Regions from separate parts of the Williamsia sp. Y844 genome, predicted to be linked through region 3. Evidence: predicted binding sites of a transcription regulator. Region 3 holds the regulator's gene; each other region holds the start of a gene.
What was found. The regulator LexA, encoded in region 3, represses DNA repair genes until DNA is damaged. The targets are predictions, from matches to a motif close to CGAACANNTGTTCG.
Positions count from the first base shown of each region.

Region 1: AC1TQG_RS19340 (DUF222 domain-containing protein) is a predicted target of LexA. The motif match lies at 2,675-2,688, and genes of this name have one in related genera.
Region 2: AC1TQG_RS07205 (HNH endonuclease signature motif containing protein) is a predicted target of LexA. The motif match lies at 2,255-2,268, and genes of this name have one in related genera.

Region 1 is NZ_JBXCJB010000003.1:536,718-544,185, reverse strand. It holds gene AC1TQG_RS19350 (TerD family protein) at 1-521, opposite strand, end outside; gene AC1TQG_RS19345 (PPOX class F420-dependent oxidoreductase) at 651-1,058, shown strand; gene AC1TQG_RS19340 (DUF222 domain-containing protein) at 1,067-2,614, opposite strand; gene AC1TQG_RS19335 (M24 family metallopeptidase) at 2,717-3,835, opposite strand; gene AC1TQG_RS19330 (alpha/beta fold hydrolase) at 4,027-5,052, shown strand; gene AC1TQG_RS19325 (5'-3' exonuclease) at 5,112-6,044, shown strand; gene AC1TQG_RS19320 (DUF4333 domain-containing protein) at 6,073-6,855, opposite strand; gene AC1TQG_RS19315 (DEAD/DEAH box helicase) at 6,973-7,468, opposite strand, start outside.
Region 2 is NZ_JBXCJB010000001.1:1,629,374-1,636,841, forward strand. It holds gene atzF (allophanate hydrolase) at 1-1,232, shown strand, start outside; gene AC1TQG_RS07200 (TIGR03621 family F420-dependent LLM class oxidoreductase) at 1,243-2,097, opposite strand; gene AC1TQG_RS07205 (HNH endonuclease signature motif containing protein) at 2,297-3,577, shown strand; gene AC1TQG_RS07210 (class I SAM-dependent methyltransferase) at 3,843-4,898, opposite strand; gene AC1TQG_RS07215 (HAD family hydrolase) at 4,885-7,468, opposite strand, start outside.
Region 3 is NZ_JBXCJB010000003.1:260,451-267,918, reverse strand. It holds gene hrpA (ATP-dependent RNA helicase HrpA) at 1-3,075, shown strand, start outside; gene nrdR (transcriptional regulator NrdR) at 3,102-3,551, opposite strand; gene AC1TQG_RS18045 (LysM peptidoglycan-binding domain-containing protein) at 3,641-4,147, opposite strand; gene lexA (transcriptional repressor LexA) at 4,338-5,057, shown strand; gene AC1TQG_RS18035 (acyl-CoA dehydrogenase family protein) at 5,160-6,302, opposite strand; gene hflX (GTPase HflX) at 6,395-7,468, opposite strand, start outside.

The DNA of each region.
Region 1 (7,468 bases), 280 kb from region 3:
GAGGAGCCCCGTCGATAGAATTCACCGAACAACAACGCCAGGACAGGTTCTTCGATCGACAGATTGAACACTGCTGTCGGACTCGCTGAATCACCTGGCATAACCGTGATTTCGAGATCTTTCGCTTCAGCGAAGGTCGATTCGGATTCGCCGTCGAGGCTGGCCGCAACCACTACCCGCTGAACTTCTTCTGGCAAACCGACAAAGTCCACGAACAGAAGGTCACCGTCACCGGGCTGGGTTGAAAGACTGGCTGAATCGTCGTCGCCGGCTTCACTGTCCTCGAGCCGAACCGCCCCGCCTGCTCCCTCGCGTTGGTTGTAAAAGACGAAATCCGAGTTTGATCGAACCTTGTCGGTCGCATCCAGTAGCAAGATGCTCACGTCGGGCGTTATTGCAGTCTCCCCGGGAAAGCGGCTCACGACGCCGACAGACAGAATGTCGTTACCCTGGCTTATGGATTCGACGGAAACATTCTGTCCGCGAACAAGTTCCAGTGCTTCAACGCGTTGATCGGTCATCACGTGACTATCGCACGACGTCGAGGTTGTGCGTAAAGAGGTCCACCAGATGAATAGGTGATGTGGTGTCCAGACCAGCCTGCTGCACGGGGATGCTTGATAGGACAGCGACTTGGCTAAGGTCGGCTTGTGCCCAAAACACCAAACGACTTAACCCCCGCAGCAATGGACTTCCTCACCGAACGCCACCTCGGGAGCCTGACCACCGTCCGTGCATCGGGGACCCCTCATGTTGTTGCTGTGGGATTCACCTACGACGCCGAGGCGAAGATCGCACGAGTGATCACCTTCGAAGGCAGCCAGAAGGTGAAGAACGTCGACCGGTCTGGATACGCCGCCGTGTTCCAGGTGAACGGACCGCAGTGGTTGACGCTGGAAGGCAAAGCATCGGTCCACCGTGACCCCGAGGCTGTCGCCGAAGGAGTCCGTCGCTATGCGGCTCGCTACAAGGAGCCCAAAGTGAACCCACGCCGGGTGGTCATACAGATCAACGTCGAACGCATACTGGGTTCGCAGTCGCTGATGGTCACCGCCTAGGCAAGACGCTACGCATCCTGGTCAGTGCTATCCGGTTCGGGATCGGGTTGGACCTCAGGTTCGCCGCCGGTCAGTTCCGCCAACTTGTCAGCCAACACCGCCCGGCGGTCGGCAAGAACCTTCTCCCAGGCCGCCGCGAAGGTTTCGTTGACATGCTGGGCACGGTTGACCCGCGGTTTGCGTTCCGGATCCACCGACACTGGTGGTATCCACCCGACCCTGCCCTTGTCAGGACCCTCGGTGATCATCACCGTCTGCCACTGACCAGGGCCGTCGCCGACAAGTTTGTGATGCGGCGGGCACGCTGATCCCATCAGATCGATGTCGGTCAGACCACCATTGATCCAGGCAATGAGGTGGTGGGCCTCGACCCAGGTCGCCGGATTGGTGCACCCGGGGTGTGAACAGCCTCGGTCGCGGGCGAACAACGCCAAACGTTGGCCTCTCTGCGCGGTGCGTTTGGCCCGGGCGAAATACAGCACCTCGGCGCTGTGGTTGGCGAACACGGCCAGGTATTTGTCCGAACGCGCAGCCAGGTGCAGGGCTTCTTTGACCGGAATATCCACCCCCGACGCCGTTTTGGCGATCCCCGCGCAATCCTCGAGCTGCTGTTTGGTCATCGTGATGATCAACTGCGCCGGCAACCCCCGATGCGACTTGCCGAGAAGGTTGCACTCCAAAATCGTTTTCAAAATCGCTTTGAGTGCATCGTGGCGCTGCTGGCCCATCGAGCGGGTATCACGCTCAGCCGCGGCCTTCATCAACTCCGGATCCTGTTTCGGGTCATCGCTGGCCCCGGTCGGTGAGTTCGGATCGGCCGGGTTGTTCATGCCCGGGGCGGCCCAGACATCCATCACCGTCGTGAACAACGCCAACGTTTCCGGATCCAGCGTGCCGGAGATTTTCGCCATCAAGTCCACACCCTGATTACCCAAACTCACCGAACGTTTACGGGCCCGATCCGAATCATCGGTCAGCCGGCCATCGGGATCGACCCGGGCCAGCACCTGACGGCCCGACGCCGCCAACTGAGTCGGATCCTGGCCGACGGCTTCTTCGGTCATCCAATGATCGACCACGTCATACACCGCCGAATCCGACGCTGACGGGATGTGTTTGCGCACATCTAGCATCACATCCATATGCGCTGCCCCGATCAGTCCTTGGGACCAGGCTTGTTCGGCGGCAGGGCATTTCGGTGCCAGCTCTTCGCCCTGCATCGTGTGAAATCGGCCGACTGCTTCCAACCCGCGAATCCGGGACATGGTTTGCCCTTTGGTCAACCGCAACTCGCCGCGGGTGAAACCAAACAGCGACGAATACCCGGCATCGGTAAACGACGACCGATCCGAAACCCGCAACAGATGCCGCAACCCGGTGAACTCGAGCTTGCGGACGATCCGTTCATGCACCCGCACAAGCTCATTGACTTCCGCATCAGACATATCGGAATCAGCGCAGTCCGCGATATCGGCAACCAGTAGCTCCAACTCGAGGTATTTGCGCACCAACACCGAAACCGAAGAAGGATCAATCGAGGAATCGTCAGTCATCATGCCCCCCAAGACATCTGATCGAACGCTTTCAATCAGTCTACCTCGGGGGACACCGAAAGTCGAACGGTTGTTCGAACGAATATGGTCGGTTGAGAACCTGGTTCAGACTGACTTCAGTTCGTGCGGTTGGGAATTGAATGCTTCGCAGCCATCATCGGTGACGACAACGATATCTTCGATGCGCGCACCCCAACTGCCGGAGAAGTAGATGCCGGGTTCAATGCTGAATGCCATGCCCGGCCGCAGTGGAATATTGTTGCCTGCAACGATATACGGCTCCTCGTGAACGGATAGTCCGATGCCGTGGCCGGTGCGATGAACAAATTTGTCGGCCAGTCCGGCGGCAACGAGCACGTCCCGGGCCGCGCTATCGATCTGCTCGGCAGTGACGCCGGGGCGGACGGCGGCCACAGCCGCTCGCTGAGCTTGTTGTAGCCACTCGTACTGCCGTGCGATCGCATCAGAAGGTGTTCCAACACAGTAGGTTCGGGTGCAGTCGGAGTTGTATCCCGGCGCGACAGGTCCCCCGATGTCAACGACAACGATGTCGCCGTCCTGGATCACCCGGTCCGATACCTCGTGATGCGGGTCGGCGCCGTTGGGACCGGATCCGACGATGATGAACTCGGCCCTGGTGTGTCCTTCGGCGATGATGGCGGCGTCGATATCCGCTGCGACTTCACGTTCGGTGCGGCCGACCTTCAGCCATTCCCCCACTCGGGCGTGCACTCGGTCGATCGCGGCGCCTGCGCGGCGCAGCGCTTCAATCTCGGCGTCATCCTTGATCATTCGCAGTTCACGCAGAACGGCAGTGGCAAGTTCCGGTGCGCTACCCCAATGCCCTGCCAACGGGACGGTGTGCAGCGCAGGGGTTGCGTCAGAGACCGCGTAACGATCACCGGCTCCCCCGGCGGCTCCAACCGCCAGTGCGTACGCATCCTGGCCGTCGACCCAATCGTGAACGGTCAGGCCGAGCTCACCGACGGCCGATTCCCGTAGCGCCGCCAACTCCAGTCGCGGCACAACCACTTCGGGAGCGCGATCCGCACTGATCACCAGGGCGGTGAGCCGTTCGAATGTCGTCGCTCGTGAGCCCGTGAGATATCGCAGGTCGGGTCCGGGAGTGATGAAAAGCGCCGACAGACCGGCTTTCGCCGTCAACTCCTGCGCCCGATCCAGACGTGACTTGTACACCGCTGCCGAGAATCGCTGATCCGCCATGGGTTCAAGGCTATCGGTCGCAGAGTTCGTGGTCTCGCCTGCAGTCTGACCTTCGTCACAAACCATCGGAAGTGTGTCCCACTCCGATCGCAAGATTCGATGAGTGATCTTTAACCGGGCGAAAACCTCGCTTTGCGCGGAGAATAGGGGCAACGAAAGATGTTTAGGTCTGAGGAAAACAGGAGGTCACCGTGGACCGTGAAGGCGTACGACGTCGACTACGGGCTGTTCCGACCGATGACTCTCAGGTCCAGTTCGCAAATCTGCACGGATACAAGCGGGCCTACCGGATGGCCGGATCGGGTCCTGCACTGCTGTTGCTGCACGGAATCGGCGACAACTCCCTGGCCTGGGAACCGGTGTTCACCCAGCTCAGCGAAAAGTACACGGTCATCGCACCGGACTTTCTCGGACACGGATTCTCCGACCGTCCGCGCGCCGACTACTCGGTACCTGCTTTTGCCAACGGAATGCGCGACCTTCTGACCTATCTCGACATCGAACGCGTGACGATCGTCGGCCATTCGCTGGGCGGTGGTGTGGCCGGGCAGTTCGCCTATCAGTTCCCCGAGATGGTCGAACGGTTGGTGTTGGTCGGTACGGGCGGAGTCACCAGGGACGTCAATCCGGTTCTGCGAGCGCTGTCACTACCGTTTTCCGAGTACGCGCTGGCCGCGGTCTCACTCCCAGGTGTGTTTCCGACGTTCGCAGCGGCTTCTCGCACGGTGCGTGATCGTCTGCCATTTGCGCTGTTCCGGGACAACAACGAGATCGTTCGAGTGCTCGAACGGATGCCAGAAAAGGGTTCGGCCGAGGTCTTCGCCCGAACTCTGCGATCAGCCGTCGACTGGCGTGGGCAAGTGGTGACCATGCTCGATCGATGTTATTTGAGCGCAGGTATTCCGACCCTGGTCGTGTGGGGTTCGGACGATCAGGTCATTCCGGTGCAGCACGCCCACATGCTCCACAGCGCAATGCCCGGCTCGCAGTTGGTCGTCTTCGACAAGGCCGGTCACTTCCCGTTCCGGGACGATCCAGACCGATTCGTCGACCTGCTGCTGTCCTTCGTGGCGTCGACCGTCCCTGCGAACATCAGTCGTGCAGATGTGAAAATCGCTTTGCGACAGGGTCCCTCGAGTCAACCACTCACCGGCGACGCCGAGTCCCAACTGGCTGTTCTCGATGTCCTGGGTTCGGACGAACGCAGCGCCACCTGACCGCAGTGCTCTGATGGCGGGCGCCGATCTGGCATGGTTTAGGCATGACTGCCCCAGTGATGTTGCTCGACGGTGCCAGCCTCTGGTTTCGGGCCTTTCATGCCCTGCCCGAGAAGATGACCGCACCGGACGGGCGTCCGGTCAACGCGGTCCGCGGATTCATCGACATGATCGCGTCATTGGTCACCCGGGAGCACCCGCAACGCTTGATCGTGTGTCTTGACCTCGACTGGCGTCCGGCCTTCCGCACCGACCTCATCCCGTCGTATAAGGCGCATCGCGTGGCCGAAGGCGCCACCGACGGCTCGGAGGAGGTTCCCGACACGCTGACACCCCAGGTCGACATGATCATGAAGATCCTGGCCGCCGCCGGAATTGCGACCGCGGGCGCGGAGGGCTGCGAAGCCGACGACGTCATCGGGACCCTTGCGGACTCCGAGGCCGTGGATCCGGTGGTTGTGGTCAGCGGTGATCGCGACCTACTGCAGGTTGTTTCCGACGACCCGGTTTCGGTGCGCGTGCTGTACGTGGGCCGCGGTCTGGCGAAGGCCGAGATGTTCGGGCCACAGGAACTGGCCGAGAAGTACGACGTACCAACATCGAATCCGGGTTCCGCCTACGCCGAGATGGCAATCCTGCGCGGCGATCCGTCAGATGGGCTGCCCGGCGTTACCGGCATCGGTGAAAAGACCGCGTCAAAGCTGCTGCACGAGTTCGGAAACCTCGACGAACTCGAACGCGTGGCATCCACCACGACCGACAAGCGGATTTCACCGCGCCAACGCAAGTCACTTGCAGAAGGCGCGGACTACCTGCGCGCGGCACGGACCGTTGTATTCGTGAAGACCGACGCCGAGATCATCGGCGACAGCGACGGTCGTCTCCCATCCGAGCCCGCCGACCCGGCAGCGCTGGCCGACCTGATCGAAGAACTCGGTGTCGGCTCATCGGTTGGCCGTCTGGGCAAGGCGCTCGGCTGGCAGGTGGGCTGACCCGCCCACCTGACAACCGACCAACTGCCTACTGTGTGGTCGGTTGACCGACCTCGTATTTGCCCTCGTCGTCCAGGAAGGTGATCTTGACCTGCTGGTTCGCGCCGGCAACGGTCGCGGTGCAGGTGAAGCTGTTGCCCTTCTTGATTTCCTGATCTTCGGGGCACTGCACATTCGCGACGTCTTTGGCCTGGTAGTCGTTCTCCAGGACCGACGCCACACCCTTCTGAGCGGCGTCTTGGCTGAGCACCTTCGTCACCGCGAAGCCCGGAAGCCAGAACGCCGTGACAGCAAGGACGACAGCGATGACACCAACCGCTGCGGCACCGATGATCAGTGGCAGCTTCTTCGAGTTCTTCGGCGGTGTCATACCCGCGAACTGGTCACCACCGGGCTGACCGTACTGGCCCGGCTGCCCATACTGACCTGGTTGGCCGTACTGATCCGGCTGCCCGGATTGGCCATACTGGCCCGGTTGGCCCTGCGGCGCACCGTATTGCGGCTGCTGCCCGTACTGGCCCGGCTGCCCGTACTGACCTGGTTGACCGTACTGATCCGGCTGTCCCGGCTGGCCATACTGTCCCGGTTGGCCGTACTGCTCTGGCTGCCCGTACTGACCGGGCTGCTGCGGAGGCTGCTGGCCCCAACCCTGTTGTGGCGGTTGGCCCTGCGGCGGCTGTCCGCCGGTCGGGTGACCATAGGTCTGCTGGTTCCACGGGTCAGGATTCTGTCCCGGTTGCCCTTGTCCTGGTTGCCACTGCCCGGGTGCCGAACCGCCACCCTGGTTGTTCGGGTCGTTGGGCCCGCTCATGTATTTCCCCTCCGCATGTCCGCGTCGCGCGATCGCAAGTCCAGGACTTCCGAACCCCGAACATACCGCACAACCCATGGCCATTCAGGCAGGCGCTCGGCGAGAACTCGCGGGCGCTCAGCCGAGTTCGACAGCCACGACTCCGCGCCGGATCGCCGTGATCGCCGCTGCCGCCGAATGGGCCAGTTTCGATCGATCTGTTCCTCCGAGGCGTGCGGCAACCCGCATCTGTTCGAGGAGGTCGATGACCTGCCGGCTCCAGCGGACGAAGTCTCCGGCCGGCAGGGATGTGCCCTGCTCGCCTGCTGCAGCGAGTACCTCGGTCAGTCCGCGGCCCGTCGCCCACAGGTGAATGGCCGTGGCGAAACCGGCATCTGGTTCGCGTGTCGGTTCCACCATGTGGCTCATCTCGACACGTGCCAGGTCTTTCCATGCGGCGTGCGTGCGGCTCAATGCTTCCCGGACCGTCGAAACGCCAGTCACCAGATCCGCGCCGCCGTACGAATCGCGGCGCGACTGGTACACCACCGCCGAAGCAACAGCCGCGAGTTCGGCTGCACCCAGGTGGTCCCACAAACCGGTGCGGATGCACTCACAGATGAGCAGGTCGCTC
Region 2 (7,468 bases), on a different contig from region 3:
CCGACACAGCCGGATCCGGCCGCGTACCGGCCGGATTGCAGGGCATCGTGGGCATCAAACCGACGCTGGGCGTGGTCAGCACCACCGGCGTTGTGCCTGCGTGTGCGAGCTATGACTGTGTCACGATCCTCGCCGCCGACCTCGATCTCGCCAATCGTGCGATGGGCGTCATGTCCGACGTCGGAACATGGCCCGCCAAAACACATTTCGCGGCCGGCGAGCAGCCCGTGGTTGCGGTCCCGGACACATTGCCCGCATTGGATGAACACTGGCAGGCCGCATTCGAAGCGGCCGTCGGGCAGGCCGAGTCGGCAGGCATCGCGGTCAAGCGCATCAATCTCGACGACTTCCTCGCCGCCGCCAAACTCTTGTACGAGGGAGCGCTGGTGGCAGAGCGCTATGACGCTGTCGGCGAGTTCATCTCGGCCGCCAAGGATTCGGACGGCCTCGATCCGACCGTGGCCGGCATCATCGGTGATGCCGATCGCTTCCGGGCAACTGATCTATTGGCCGACCGTCGACGCGTCGAGGAGCTTCGCGTCCGCGCACTGGAGACGCTCGGCGACGCGACGGCACTCCTGGTTCCGACTGCCCCGATGCATCCGACACTGGCGCAGGTGGCTGCCGATCCGGTTGGTGTCAACGCGACGATGGGCACGTACACCAACTTCTGCAACCTGTTCGACATGTGCGCCGTGGCGGTCCCGGCCGGAGAAGTGATCGAATCGGACGGCAGCACAGCGCAGTTCGGGATCACCGTGATCGGACGAGCATACGACGATGCCGTCGCCCTCGACATCGCCGGGCGCATCGGCAGCAGCCTGCCTGCCACCGGTCCATCCTGGCCGGAGCGGGCCGGCGCCGACGCCACCGAGGTGTTTGTTGTCGGGGCCCATCTTCGTGGACAGCCACTGGACCGCCAGCTGACCAGTCGTGGCGCCCGCTGGTCGGGTGAGGCCGCGACCGCACCGGACTATCGTCTGGTCGCACTCGACACTCAACCCGCCAAGCCAGGACTGGTTCGAGACAGCGAACACGGCAAGTCCATCCGCGGTGAACTCTGGACCCTGTCACCGGCAGCCCTCGGCGAATTCCTCGCAGAGCTGCCCGCACCGATGACACTGGGGCCGGTAGAACTGTCCGACGGTCGCTGGACCGTCGGCTTCGGATGCAGCCACGACTCGGTGGCCGATGCCGAACCACTCACCGCGACACACTGGTTGGAGCGCTGACCACTCCGCACTAACCCCGCAGTTCCGAGATGACCCGCCCGTACGCCTGCATATCGGCGGCGGGCGGGTCGATCGGCGTGATGTAGCTGACCCCGAACCTGTCCCGCAGTTCCCGGATGCGCGCAACGACCTCACTGTGACTGCCGTGCAATCCGTTTGGCAGGGACAGGAGTTCGGCATCGGTATCCGTCGGCCGATGGCTGCGAAGGACATCGAGGTCGGGGTCACGATTGATGGCGAGATCGAAGATGATCAGATTGATCTCGAGTTGATCGAACCGATCACCGGCCTTGGATCGGATGAAATCAACACGCTCGGCCAGCATCTCGTCGTCGGCCACTGCGGCGATGGCGACGATGTCGGCATGCTCCGCCGCGAGGGTGAGAACCTTGTCTCCGGTACCGGCGATCATGATCGGCGGCGGAATCTGCACCGACGGAGGCTCATGGTCGTCGCGGCCGAGAAGGTCTTTCAGTGCCAGCACCATCTCCCGCAAATGCTGCACCCGCTGCCCAGGAGTCCCGAAAGGTATTCCGGCAGACTCGAACTCATTCTCCACATAGCCGGCGCCGAGACCGATCTCGAACCGTCCACCACTGAGTTGATCGACGCTGGCGATGTCCCGGGCCAACAGTACCGGTCGATAGAAGCCGGCATTGAGCACAAACGTGCCGACCCGGACGGTGGGCGCGGCCGCCGCTGCGGCGGACAGCATGGGGAAGGGCGCCCCGAGTTCCAGGTGGTCTGGCAACAAGATCACATCGACGCCACATCGTTCGGCATCACGCACCTCCGCCAGAAAATCATCCGCGCTGCCACGACCCAGCAGATTCACACCGAAACGGAATTCACGCGTTGTACCCATTTTCTCACCATATCGAAAGAGAATGGAGTTTGGGACGGCGGTGGCGGGCAGCCCGAGAACTTCAGAAGGTCGTTGATGTCAGTACCCCTCATTACACTAATGGACCGCGAACGTGAGTTTAGCGAAAGATGTTGCAGTACAACGGGATCAGTTACTCCGAACACTTGTGCGAATGCGATGGGACGAGTAAAATTGGGCCATGGACTTCGGGGGAACGTTCGCCAGGTTGTCCGATCTGGCAGGGGATGCGGCTTTGGTCGCCGGTGATGATGCGCAGGTATCTTCACGAACGGTGGCAGTTATTCGACTCAATCATGTTGTGGAGCAAGTTCTTTTCCGTCTCGTCGGCGAGGTCGATAAGCGCCGGATCGCACAGAAAAGGGGCGTGGGGTCCACAGCCAAACTATTACGGGACGCAGGTGTCGCGCCGACCGTCGCACACCGGTATGTGCGAGTAGGTAAGGCACTCAGCGACATTCCGTCGATTGCCGATTACGGAATCGACGGACAACTATCCGGTGAGCACGTGGATGCGATTGTGAAGGGGCTCCATCATATTGAGCGTCGCAATCCAGAACTCCCGGCTACTGACCGTGCCGATTGTGAGCGCGGACTACTGACCGAAGCGTTGATGGGGACGCCGGCGGCAGTATCGGTACGGGCACGGCATATGGCGTTGGTGTTATCGCCGCCGGATAAAGAGATCCCGGACGCCGAAAACCATGATTTGAACGAGTTGTCATTCGGAACCGGCGATGACGGACGCACCCACGGCACCCTCGATCTCGATAGTCTGCTCGGCGAAAAGCTGGCGGTGGCACTCGATCCACTGTGCAGGCCGGTACCTGAACCCGACGGCTCGCCGGATCCGCGGAGCACAGGCCAAATCCGGGCTGATGCGCTGGAACGATTGCTGGATTCGTATTTCGATCAGGAAGACCGGCCCACCCGGGGCGGGGCGAAACCACATGTGACGGTGACAGTCTCGCCGGAATATCTGCAACAACTGCAGCTGCGCGGTATCCCAGGTCCCACACCGCCGGCCATGGCGCCAAAATTCGAATGGACCGGCCCCGCCTCAGCACCCACCGCCCAGATGGTGGCCTGTGATTCGGTGATCACCAAGATCCTGCTCGACAGTGAGTCGGTGCCACTCGATGTCGGACGCGACCAACGCACCGTCACCCCCGCGATCCGCAAAGCGTTGATCGCCCGCGATCAGGGGTGTGCGTTCCCTGGATGCGGCTGCGCCGCGGTCTACACCGACGCCCACCACATCGACTTCTGGCGCAACGGCGGCACCACCAGCCTGACCAACATGGTCCTACTCTGCCGCCGACACCACCGCTACATCCACCACCACGGCTGGACCGTGTTCCTGGGCCACGACGGCCATCCCTGGTTCATCGCACCCGGCACCACCACCGAACTACGATCCCACGCCCGCCGCACCCTGACCACCGAACTCACCGCCGCATAAGACGGCGGGGCACCGAACCGCAAGACCGAGCAACACAGGCTGAACCCTGTGTACTGCAGGACCTTTGACAACTGAATAGTGAACCCCCGGGGCCATCAGATCCCGGCCCGGCCTGGTAAACGCGCACTGGCGCGATTCTCACCAGGCCGGCCGGGACATGGTGGTACAGCTTCGCATGACAGCGCAGTGGTCGACCACGATTTCGGGAGCGAAACATCCTGCTGCTGAGGCATTTTCGCACAGGCGGCCGCCACGCGGCACAGTCCTACCGCGAAGGTCTGCCACGCCCGACGCCACGCACGCCGCGAACTGCTTTCCGCGCGGCACGTCGGGTCACGTTGCGGATCGAAATGGGTGGGTTGGCCCGCAGTGCAGCCAGTTCTTCGTCGTGTCGGCGCTGGAGGTCGGCGATCTCGTCACTGTGCTGCGCACGCTGTTGCTCGAGCTGGTGTACGAGTTCGTCGCGATTGACGGCGGCCTCGGCCATCTCGTATTGCATGGCGAGAACGCGGGTGTACAGCGCAATCCGATTGTTCTCCATGGCCGCCAGCAACGGCGAATTGTTATAGGGTTCGAGCGCCTCACGGAGACGCTCCGCGCGCTCCACGTCTCCGGTTGGGTAGATGATCCCGAGTCCAAAAATTGCCGGCACCAAAGCGAACTCGTGCGTACCCGACGGTTGCGCTGCCAGTGCGTCTTCGACCGCGGTCAGCACGCCGTTGCGCTCACCCCCGGCCTCGACGGCGACTGTGAACTGACCGAGACCGACGAAACCCGCCGGAGTGACCTCGTCGTGCCACACCGTGGGCCCGTCATCACCGTGCTCGTGAACAGCCTCGGTATCGACCGCGTCGGCGTCGTAATACAGATCTCGCCGACCCCAGGGCCACAAGACGTCATGAAGTATGACGATCGCGTCGGGAGCCTTGGCCAGAATCCAGTCGAGTTCGGCACGGACGGTGGCGTAGTTGTGGTCACCGTCGAGTACGTAGACATCGCCACTCGGTATACCGTCGAGAATCTCCGGCGAGAACCCCTCCACCAGGTGGAGATTGGGGTTATCCGCCAGAGCATTTCGCATCTCCTCGGTCGGACTCGATTCGATGCAGTACACGTCGTTTGCACCGCGCTCGAGGTAGATCGAACTCGCGCCGCCGGATTCGACGCCCACCTCCACCACGATCGCCGGACGCGCCGCCGCGAAGACGCGGCCGATCACCTCGGAGAACAGGGTCAATGAGTGCAGAAGCAGTGGAGCCCTGCGCGCATTCCGCGCCTGGGCATGTGGATCGCCTCGATCCCCGAACTCAGGTGTCGTCACGGTCGTCGTCCTCTTCCTTCGGTGGAGGTGGCGGACTCCCGGCGCGAGTGACGATGCGGGCCACACCGGCAGCCAATGCCAGCGGCCCACCCGCCCGCAGTTCTTCCTTGGCGCGAGCGGTCAACCTGGCGAGTCGCGGTCCGGGTGGCGGTCGATGCTGCAGGCCCGACAACGACTGCGGGAGAACAGCAAACGCGATGGTGACCTGAGCGGTACTGACCGGAGCACCGGCCCGCGCGGCCAACGGTATCCACAGCGCCGAATGTGGGGCGTGGAACTCGACCAGATTGCCGCCCAGCCACGTCGATTCCGCGTACACCAGGCCGGAGAAGTCCCCGGGATGCTCCCAGCGCAGCGGTTCCGGCAACCGATGTCCGCCTGCGGTGACGGTGGCCTCGATCCAGTCCACCCGCACCAGCGCCGGACGCCCCGGGATCGCCAACGAGATGTCGGTCGCGTCGAACGCCTCGAAGTTCAAGCGCGCGAACGACAATCCGTTCCGGTTGATCCGCAACGGAACCTTCGGTCCGTCATGCCACTTGCCGTCGCCGGTCCGGAAACGCAGCACAGTCTCGCCACCCGGGTCGTCCGGTTCGAAGACCTCGGCCGGTACGGCACCCGAATTCACGGCCTCGGCAGCTGCGGCCAGCTTCGGATCCGTTGCCGCCAGAACCTGCGGCCAGAAAGAGTCCCGCATCAGGAGGTCAGTGACATCCCCCGGCGACATGTACCCGACGGCGGGTAGGAGATCCACCGGGACAACATGACTCACCAGATCGGAGCCGAAGTTGTCCTCGTGCTCCCACGCGCCGAAGACCGAGGCCTCGTCAGCAGTGGGCGAGATGATGGACGACGCCAGGATATTACCGAGCAGCGGCACCTCACCACCGTTGAACGCCGGCCACTCCGACAACGCCGAGGCGTAGCGAATCCATTCGCCCTGGAACGCGTGAACACCCTCGTGCAGGGCTGCGCGCGCGTGTATCTGGCTTGCCGAACCCGCTATCGGTCCGAGGATCGGTTCGCCCTCAGGGGTGAAGTCGAGCAGCGATCCGCAGAGGCTGCTCACCCCCTGTTCCAGAACCTCCGGACTTCGGATGAGGGGGCCGACGATCTCGACGGGTTCACCGGCGGAACCGAGATAGCCTTCCAGACGCAGACCACGCAGTGCGACCGCGGTACTGCGCGTGTCAGTCGCGAGGTACAGGCCTGCCGGTGTGATCGGAATCCCGGCCAGCTCCAAGGCCGTTGCCAGCTGGCTCTGGATGGTGGCGCCCCACCCCAGATCCACCAGCGTGAGATCGGTCGAGTCGAGTGCACCAACCGACCGCAGATGCGCGAGGAGCCGTTCTCGGGTGGCTGTTGCCGTGGTGGCGATCCGGTTGCGTATCGACGGAGACTCGGTCAGGGCGGTGGCCACGTCGTCGGCGATGATCCCGTTGTCGAGCACCGTGCCGAGCCGCGCCGACAACGCCGGGACGTCACCGGGCCGCAGCTGGAGGATGCCAAGCAAGCCGCCGATGGTCATACCGTGACGGCGCCGCATGAACTTGTGGATGCTGTCCTGATCGACGACTCCCAGTGCCGCAACCGATGTCAGATGCCGGGACAACCACACCGGCTTCGCGGTGACATCGAAGCCGTGTTGGCGGGCAGCGTTGTTGATCAGGGTCGAGAGCATCTCCCCTTCCCGCATCGGACACCAGAGCGTCGAGGTGCCCTCTTCGTGAGCCCGGCGCGCGGCCCATTCGGCAAAGCCGGTGAGCACCGGTCCGAGCACCGATGCGCCGTAACGCCACGTGCAGGCCACATCGGGCGCGACGGCATCGAGTTGCGCATCCTCGATCAACTTGGCGCGCAGGCTCGTGATGCCGAAGTCGCCCTGCGTCAGATCCAGACGAGGCGCGCTGGGACCAAACGGTCCGAGTGGGCTGCGCTCGCGGCGCAAGATCGGCTCGTATCGCTCACCGATTCGCGTGAAGTGCACGGTCCGGACACCCAACTTGCCGGGCACCGTCACATCCGGACGCTTGTTGTCGCCGATGTGCACGATCTGGCTTGGCACCACGCCCAGCGCCTTGACCACGATCTTCCACAGACCTTCGGCCTTGTCCACACCGTGCTCATGCGAGCGAAAGAACCTCGCGGACTTGAGCGGTTCAAGACCCGGCTGGTCGAGAAAGCGGTCGAGATGTTCCTGGAGGAAGTAGGTGTCGGACACCAGAACGATCGGAATCGAGTGCGTGTGAGCGGTGTTGATCACCGACGCGATGTCGAGGTCCGGAACCAGGGTCCGGTATTCCTCGGCGATCTCGGCCTCGACGTAGTAGTCGATGTCGCCTGCCAACATGATCGCGGTGGGCATCTCACGCCAGATGTCATAGATCGACACCTCGGGGCCGAGTGCTCCCCGTCGCTCCCGCGAATCCGATTCGGCCACGATCCGCATCCGGCGGAAGGTGGCGGCATCCACCCACGACGGTAAGGCGCCCTCTCTCGCCAGCCGTTCACCCAATACGGCGAACAGATCGGTCGGCCGCGGAACCCGCCGCCACAACACCGTGTCGAAG
Region 3 (7,468 bases):
CAGGCGATCGGCGCCGCAGTGGACGAGTTGTTCGCCGAGGGGCCCGGCGACATCCTCGTGTTCTTGCCCACCGAACGCGAGATCACCGATACCGCTGCCTCCCTCAAACACCTCGAAGCGCGTGGTGTCGAGGTGATCCCGCTGTTCGCCCGTCTGTCCGCCGCTGATCAGCACCGCGTGTTCGCCTCCCACAAGGGCCGACGGATCGTGTTGTCCACGAACGTTGCCGAGACTTCGTTGACGGTGCCGGGCATCCACTATGTGATCGACGCCGGAACCGCTCGCATGTCGCGCTATTCGACCCGCACCAAGGTTCAGCGACTGCCGATCGAGCCGATCTCGCAGGCCAGCGCCCGCCAGCGTGCCGGACGTTGTGGTCGTGTGGCCGCCGGCGTCTGCATCCGCCTCTACAGCGAAGACGACTTCCTGAGCAGGCCCGAATACACCGAGCCCGAGATCCTGCGGACCAATCTGGCCGCGGTGATCCTGAACATGACCTCGCTCGGCCTCGGCGATGTCGGCAAGTTCCCGTTTGTCGAGCCTCCCGATCCCAAGGCCATCCGCGACGGACAGCAACTTCTCGAAGAACTCGGCGCGCTCGTCCCTGCCACCCCCGACAACCCGGTACGGCAGCTGACGCCGATCGGCCGATCGCTGGCGCGGATCCCGGTGGACCCGCGTTTGGCCCGCATGCTGGTCGAGGCCGACAAGCAAGGTGTCCTGGGGCCGATGCTGGTACTCACCGCCGCACTGTCGCTACCCGATGTCCGGGAACGGCCCGCCGAACACCGGCAGGCGGCGGACGAGTCACACCGCAGGTTCGCCGCAGACGGCTCCGAGTTCCTGACCCTCCTCAATCTGTGGACGTATCTCGAGGACACGCGAAAAGAGCTGTCCTCAAGCCAGTTCCGCAAACGCATGCGCCGCGAATTCCTGCACGGACTGCGCATCCGCGAGTGGCGTGATCTACATTCGCAACTCGTCCGGATCGCCCGGGATCTGGGCTGGACCGTCCCGGCGGACTTCGAGACGCCCGAATCCGATTCGGCGACGGCGGTCGCCGTCCACCAATCGGTCCTGTCGGGTCTGCTCAGCCAGATCGGCGTCCGCGAAGGAGAATCCAAAGAGTTCCTCGGGGCTCGCGGGACGAAGTTCATGATCTTCCCCGGCTCGCATCTGTCGAACAAACCGCCTCGGTTCGTGATGGCGGCCGAGATCGTCGAGACCTCCCGCCTGTGGGCCCGGACCGTCGCCCGCATCGAACCCGAATGGGCCGAGCGACTGGCAGGCGATCTGGTCAAACGCCAATACAGCGAACCACATTGGTCGAGCAAACACTCGGCGGCGATGGCCTACGAAAGGGTCACGCTCTACGGCGTTCCCCTGGTCACCAGACGTCGGGTGAACTTTGGATCCATCGACCCCGAGGCAGCCCGCGAGCTGTTCATCCGCAGTGCCCTCGTCGAAGGAGACTGGCGCACCCAGCATCCGTTCTTCCATCGCAACCGGGCGTTACTCGACGACGCCGAAGAGTCGGTGCACCGGGTCCGGCGCACCGATGTCGTGGTCGACGACGACACCCTGTTCGCGCACTACGACCGCCACGTTGGTCAAGAGGTGGTCTCGGGCAGGCACTTCGACACCTGGTGGAAAACCGCACGCAAGAAGGACCCGAACCTCCTCGATCTCGATCCCGCCGACGTTGTTGCAGGCGATCCGGCCGGTTTCCCGGACACCTGGCGCCAGGCTGATGCCACGTACGATCTCCGGTACCACTTCGAGCCCGGCGCCGAGGACGACGGCGTCAGTGTGCTGATTCCGCTGCCCCTGCTGATGCGGGCGCGGCCTTCGGGCTTCGACTGGCTGGTCCCCGCTATGCGCACCGAACTGGTCACCGAATTGATCCGCACCCTGCCGAAAACCCTTCGGCGCCAAATCGGTCCGGCACCGGATCTGGCCTCACAAATCCTTGATGCGGTCACACCGCGTGCCAAGCCCCTGACGTCCAGCGTCGCCGCCGAACTCACCCGGCTCACCGGAGTGAGAATCGCAGCCGCCGATCTGAGGCCGACCGCACTGCCCGACCACCTGCGGATGACGTTCGTGGCGCTCAGCCCGGACGGCCGGGAGTTGGGCCACTCCAAATCGTTGACAGAGCTCCAAGAACGACTCGGCGGCAAGGCCCGCGCGGCTCTAGAGAAAGAGGCCGCGACCGAGTCGACGCCGGTGGCAACCACCTGGACAGACAAGACGTTCGGAACAATCGCGCGCTCGGTCCGCAACACTGTTGCCGGACAAGAGATCACGAGTTACCCGGCCTTGGTGCCCCGCAGAGGTGGCTTCACCGTCGCACCGATGTCGACCGAGTCCGAGCAGCGCAGCGCGATGTACAACGCCCTGATCGGACTGCTGATCAACGATGTACCTGGCCTACGGCACAACGCGACTTCTGTTCTCGGAACCGCGGAGCGGCTGGCGCTGAGCCAAAGCCCTTACCCAACCGGAGAGGCGCTGCTTGCCGATTGCGTACGAGCGGCCGTGATCGACCTGGTCCCCCCGCAGCCGGAGGTCTGGACCGCTGCCGATTACACCGCCCTGAAAAGCCATGTCGCCGGGCAGGTCACGAGCCGGGCCACGACCAAACTGCGCCAAGCCGCGGCGATCCTGACCCGGGTGGCTCCGCTGCGCACCGCCATCGCGGCCACCACGGTGGCCGACGCTGCCGACGACGTGCGGGATCAACTCGGCGATCTTGTTTTCGACGGATTCATCTCGGCCACCGGCGCCGAACACCTCCCCGAGATCCCGCGGTATCTGGATGCCGCCCTGGCCCGGCTGGAACAGCTGCCTGCCTCCGCCGCACGGGACGCCGCGTCGATGGCAGCCATCGATCGCGTAGTGGCCGCATGGACAGACCATCTGCGGATGATCCCGCCGCAGCGGCGCGATGCGGTCAGCGAGGCTGCAGGCTGGATTGTCGAGGAATTGCGCGTCGGACTGTTTGCTCAACAGCTGCGAACTGCGTACCCGATTTCAGAAAAGCGTGCCATCAAGGCAATCCGAGACTTACGGTAGCGGCGCTAGGACTTGCGGTAGTGACGCTAGGACTTGCTTGATCGGAGGTCGTCGATTTCTTTCTGGAAATCGTCCACCGAGTCGAATGACCGGTAGACAGAGGCGAACCGCAGGTATGCGACCTCGTCGAGATCGCGAAGCGGGCCGAGGATGGCCAGACCGACCTCATTGGCCGGTACCTCCGCCGAACCTGATGCCCGCACTGCTTCTTCCACCTGCTGCGCAAGATGCTGCAATTTGTCGTCATCTACCGAACGGCCCTGGCAGGCCCGGCGGACGCCGCGCATGACCTTCTCGCGACTGAACGGTTCCGTGACGCCGGTCCGTTTGACCACCGAGAGCACCGCGGTCTCCACCGTGGTGAAACGGCGTGCACACTGCGAACAGGCGCGGCGGCGACGGATGGCCTGCCCCTCGTCCGCCACTCGCGAATCGACTACGCGGGTGTCCTCGTTCTTGCAAAACGGGCAATGCATGCACGAATCCTCGACGGTCGACGGCCTGGGCGGAGTGACCAGACACTGTGACTCCGAGGATACCGTCCGGGATTGCAGCCCCTCCACGTCTACCTCGCGTAGACGGGCGTGACCAATGCCTGGCCCACCGACAGTGCCGAGTTGTTCATGGCGTTGAGCTCCATGATCTTCGCCACCACGGCTTCGGTCGGCATCTCGGGTGCGATGCGGGAGGCGATGGCGCCCAACGACTCCCCCGATTGGACCCGGACGACCTCGGTGCCGACGCGGGCCGGATCCGCGGACTGCTGCATGACCCCGCCGAAGAAGGTCATGAAGGCGACCACGAGCATCAGACCGACACCGGCGACCGCCGCGCCCGCCCAGGCGCGCCTGCGGGCGAAGACCATCTCGCGAGCGGTCGGTATCCGCCGCTCGGAGTTACGCGAATCGGCACACGAGACGGCCACCCGGCGCTGCGCAGGCAGACGGCGACCGGCCGGGCGTGATGTGTCCTCGGGCCGTACCGGGCGCGTGGTGCGCGTGCGGGTACCGCTCTCGGGGTGGTGAACAGGCCGAGCTGTGGCCGGCCGGATAATGGTGGTGGCTGCAGTCATGGGGTTCAGTCCTCGGTCATCGGTTCGATCCCTATTCGATCACTCGTTCGATTGAAAGAGTGTTCGATTAGTACCACGGGCCTCCGACAAAGCGCCACGCCTGATCGAACAAATGTTTGAGACTTGTGACCATTTGCACTATCTTTGTCGACATGGACCCCGCCCGACACCGCATGAACTGGAGGACCTGATGGCCGATAGAACCCAGCCCCCGACACCGGCGGACGGGACCGCGACCACTGTTGTCGCCACCGAACCACTCGCCGAGGGCTCACTGACCCCCCGCCAGAAAGCGGTTCTCGAGGTCATCCGCACCTCGGTCCGCGAGCGCGGCTACCCTCCGAGCATCCGGGAGATCGGTGACGCTGTCGGCCTGACCTCGACATCGTCCGTCGCCCACCAGCTCCGCACGCTGGAACGCAAGGGTTTCCTGCAGCGCGAGAACAACCGGCCTCGCGCGGTGAACATCCAGGACACCGATCTGAATCCGGCCACAGCCGCCGGACAGGTTCAGGCACCGGACGAATCCCTGCCGACGCCGACGTTCGTCCCGGTCCTCGGCCGGATCGCGGCCGGCGGTCCGATCCTCGCCGAACAAGCTGTCGAAGACGTTTTCCCACTCCCCAAAGAGCTGGTGGGCGAAGGTTCGCTGTTCATGCTCAAGGTCGTCGGTGAATCGATGATCGACGCCGCGATCTGCGACGGCGACTGGGTGGTCGTACGCCAGCAGAATGTTGCCGACAACGGCGACATCGTGGCGGCGATGATCGACGGCGATGCCACGATCAAGACGTTCAAGCGCACCAAGGACGCCGTGTGGCTGATGCCGCACAACCCGGTGTTCGATCCCATCCCGGGTAACGATGCCGTCATCCTGGGCAAGGTCGTCACTGTGATGCGTCGACTCTGACCTCCGAGTCGGAGGCAGATCACTCTCATACAGATCAAAGGCGGGGTGTACCGGGATATCCCGGTACACCCCGCCTTTCGAGTTCAGGGGACCACTGGGTGATCAGACCCCGAGACTACGTCCGATCACTTCCTTCATGATCTCGGTCGTCCCGCCGTAGATGGTCTGCACACGAGAGTCGAGGAATGCCTTGGCGACCGAGTATTCACGCATGTAGCCGTATCCACCGTGCAGCTGCAGACACCGGTCGACCAGGTGCACCTGATTCTCGGTGGCGTAGTACTTGGCCATCGCGGCATCCGGGACGGTCAGCTTCTTCTCGTTCAGCAGACCGATGCAGTGGTCGACGAAGACGCGGGTCGTCGTGGTCGACGTCGCCAGTTCGGCCAGCAGGAACCGGGTGTTCTGAAAGTTCCCGATCGAGCGACCAAAGGCCTTGCGGTCCTTGGTGTACTGAACGGTGGTCTCCAGCACCTGCTCCATCGCCGCCGCGGCGACAACAGCGATCGACAGGCGTTCGCGAGGCAGGTTCTGCATGAGGTAGATGAAGCCGAGGCCTTCTTCACCGAGCAGGTTCTCGGCGGGCACACGGACGTTGTCGAAACTCAGTTCGGCGGTGTCCTGCGCCTTCATGCCGACCTTGTCGAGGTTGCGGCCGCGTTCGAAGCCCTCCATGCCACGCTCGATGACCAGCAGGCTGAAACCTTTCGCGCCGGCCTCGGGGTCGGTGCGCGCGACCACGATCACCAGGTCGGCGTTGATGCCGTTGGTGATGAAGGTCTTCGATCCGTTGAGCACCCAGTGGTCGCCGTCTTTCTTGGCGTTGGTCTTGATGCCCTGCAGGTCCGAACCGGTTCCGGGCTCGGTCATCGCAATGGCGGTGATGAGCTCGCCGGAGGTGAATCCCGGAAGCCAGCGCGCCTTCTGCTCCTCGGTGGTCAGTTCCAGCAGGTACGGCGCGATGACGTCGTTGTGCAGGGTGAAGCCCAAACCGCTGTACCCACCCCTGGCGGACTCTTCGGAGACGATGGCCTGGTAGCGGAAGTCGTCGACTCCGCCGCCGCCGAACTCTTCGGGAGCGTCCACGGCCAGGAAGCCGTTCTTACCCGCTTCGATCCACACATCACGATCGACGATGTTCTGCTCTTCCCAGCGGGCGTGATACGGCGCCACATGCTGTTCGAGGAAGCTTCTGTACGAATCGCGGTACAGAAGATGTTCAGGCTCGAAAATCGTACGTTCCATCAAGGTCTCCATAACGAGGTGTCAAAACGCGGACGTGCCAGTAACTGTAACCGGATTCTACATTCTGCCCAAGGGCCTGGAGGCCTGGATTTTTAGAACAGATCAGATGCGGCGAACTCGGCCAGCTGGCTGGCCAGCGCAGAAGGCACACTGGCGACGATCTCCGTGCCATCGGCTCCGTGCTCCTCCCGCGACACATCGCCTTCGGCGTGGATGCGTGAGACCAGGTCACCCCGGGAGTACGGCACCCGGACGGTGACATGGACGTCATGCCGCGACACCAACTCGCGGACCCGCTCGAGCAGTTCCGGGATACCTTCGCCCGTGGCCGCCGAGATGAAGACCGCGTCGGGGAACAGACTGCGAAGCTGTGTCAGGACCGTCGGATCGGCGACGTCGATCTTGTTCACCACGAGAAGCTCCGGTGGTGCGGTTGCCTTCTCGTCCTGGATCACCTGATCGACGACCTTGCGCACCGCGCTGATCTGCTCGGTGGGAATCGGGTCCGAACCATCGACGATGTGCAACAGCAGATCTGCGTCGATGACCTCTTCCAGGGTCGAACGGAACGCCTCGACCAGCTGGGTGGGCAGGTGCCGGACAAATCCGACGGTGTCGGTGACCACGATTTCTCGACCGTCGTCGAGGGACATCTTCCGGGTTGTCGGATCGAGGGTGGCGAACAGCGCATTCTGCACCAGCACACCTGATCCGGTCATCGCGTTGATCAGACTGGACTTGCCCGCGTTGGTGTAACCGACGATCGTGACCGATGCGACAGCGGACTCTTTCCGCTTGGTGCGCTTGGTGTTTCGCGACGTCTTCATCTCACGGATCTCGCGGCGCAACTTCGCCATCCGCTCGCGGATACGGCGGCGGTCCGTCTCGATCTTCGTCTCACCGGGACCACGCAGACCCACGCCACCGTTGCTGCCCGCCCGGCCACCGGCCTGACGGGACATCGATTCACCCCAACCGCGAAGACGCGGCAGCATGTATTCCATCTGGGCCAACGCGACCTGGGCCTTGCCCTCGCGCGACGTGGCGTGCTGGGCGAAGATGTCGAGGATAAGGGCGGTGCGGTCGATGACCTTGACCTTCACCACCTTCTCCAGCGCGGTGAGCTGTGCGGGCGTCAGTTCACCATCGCAGATGACGGTGTCGGC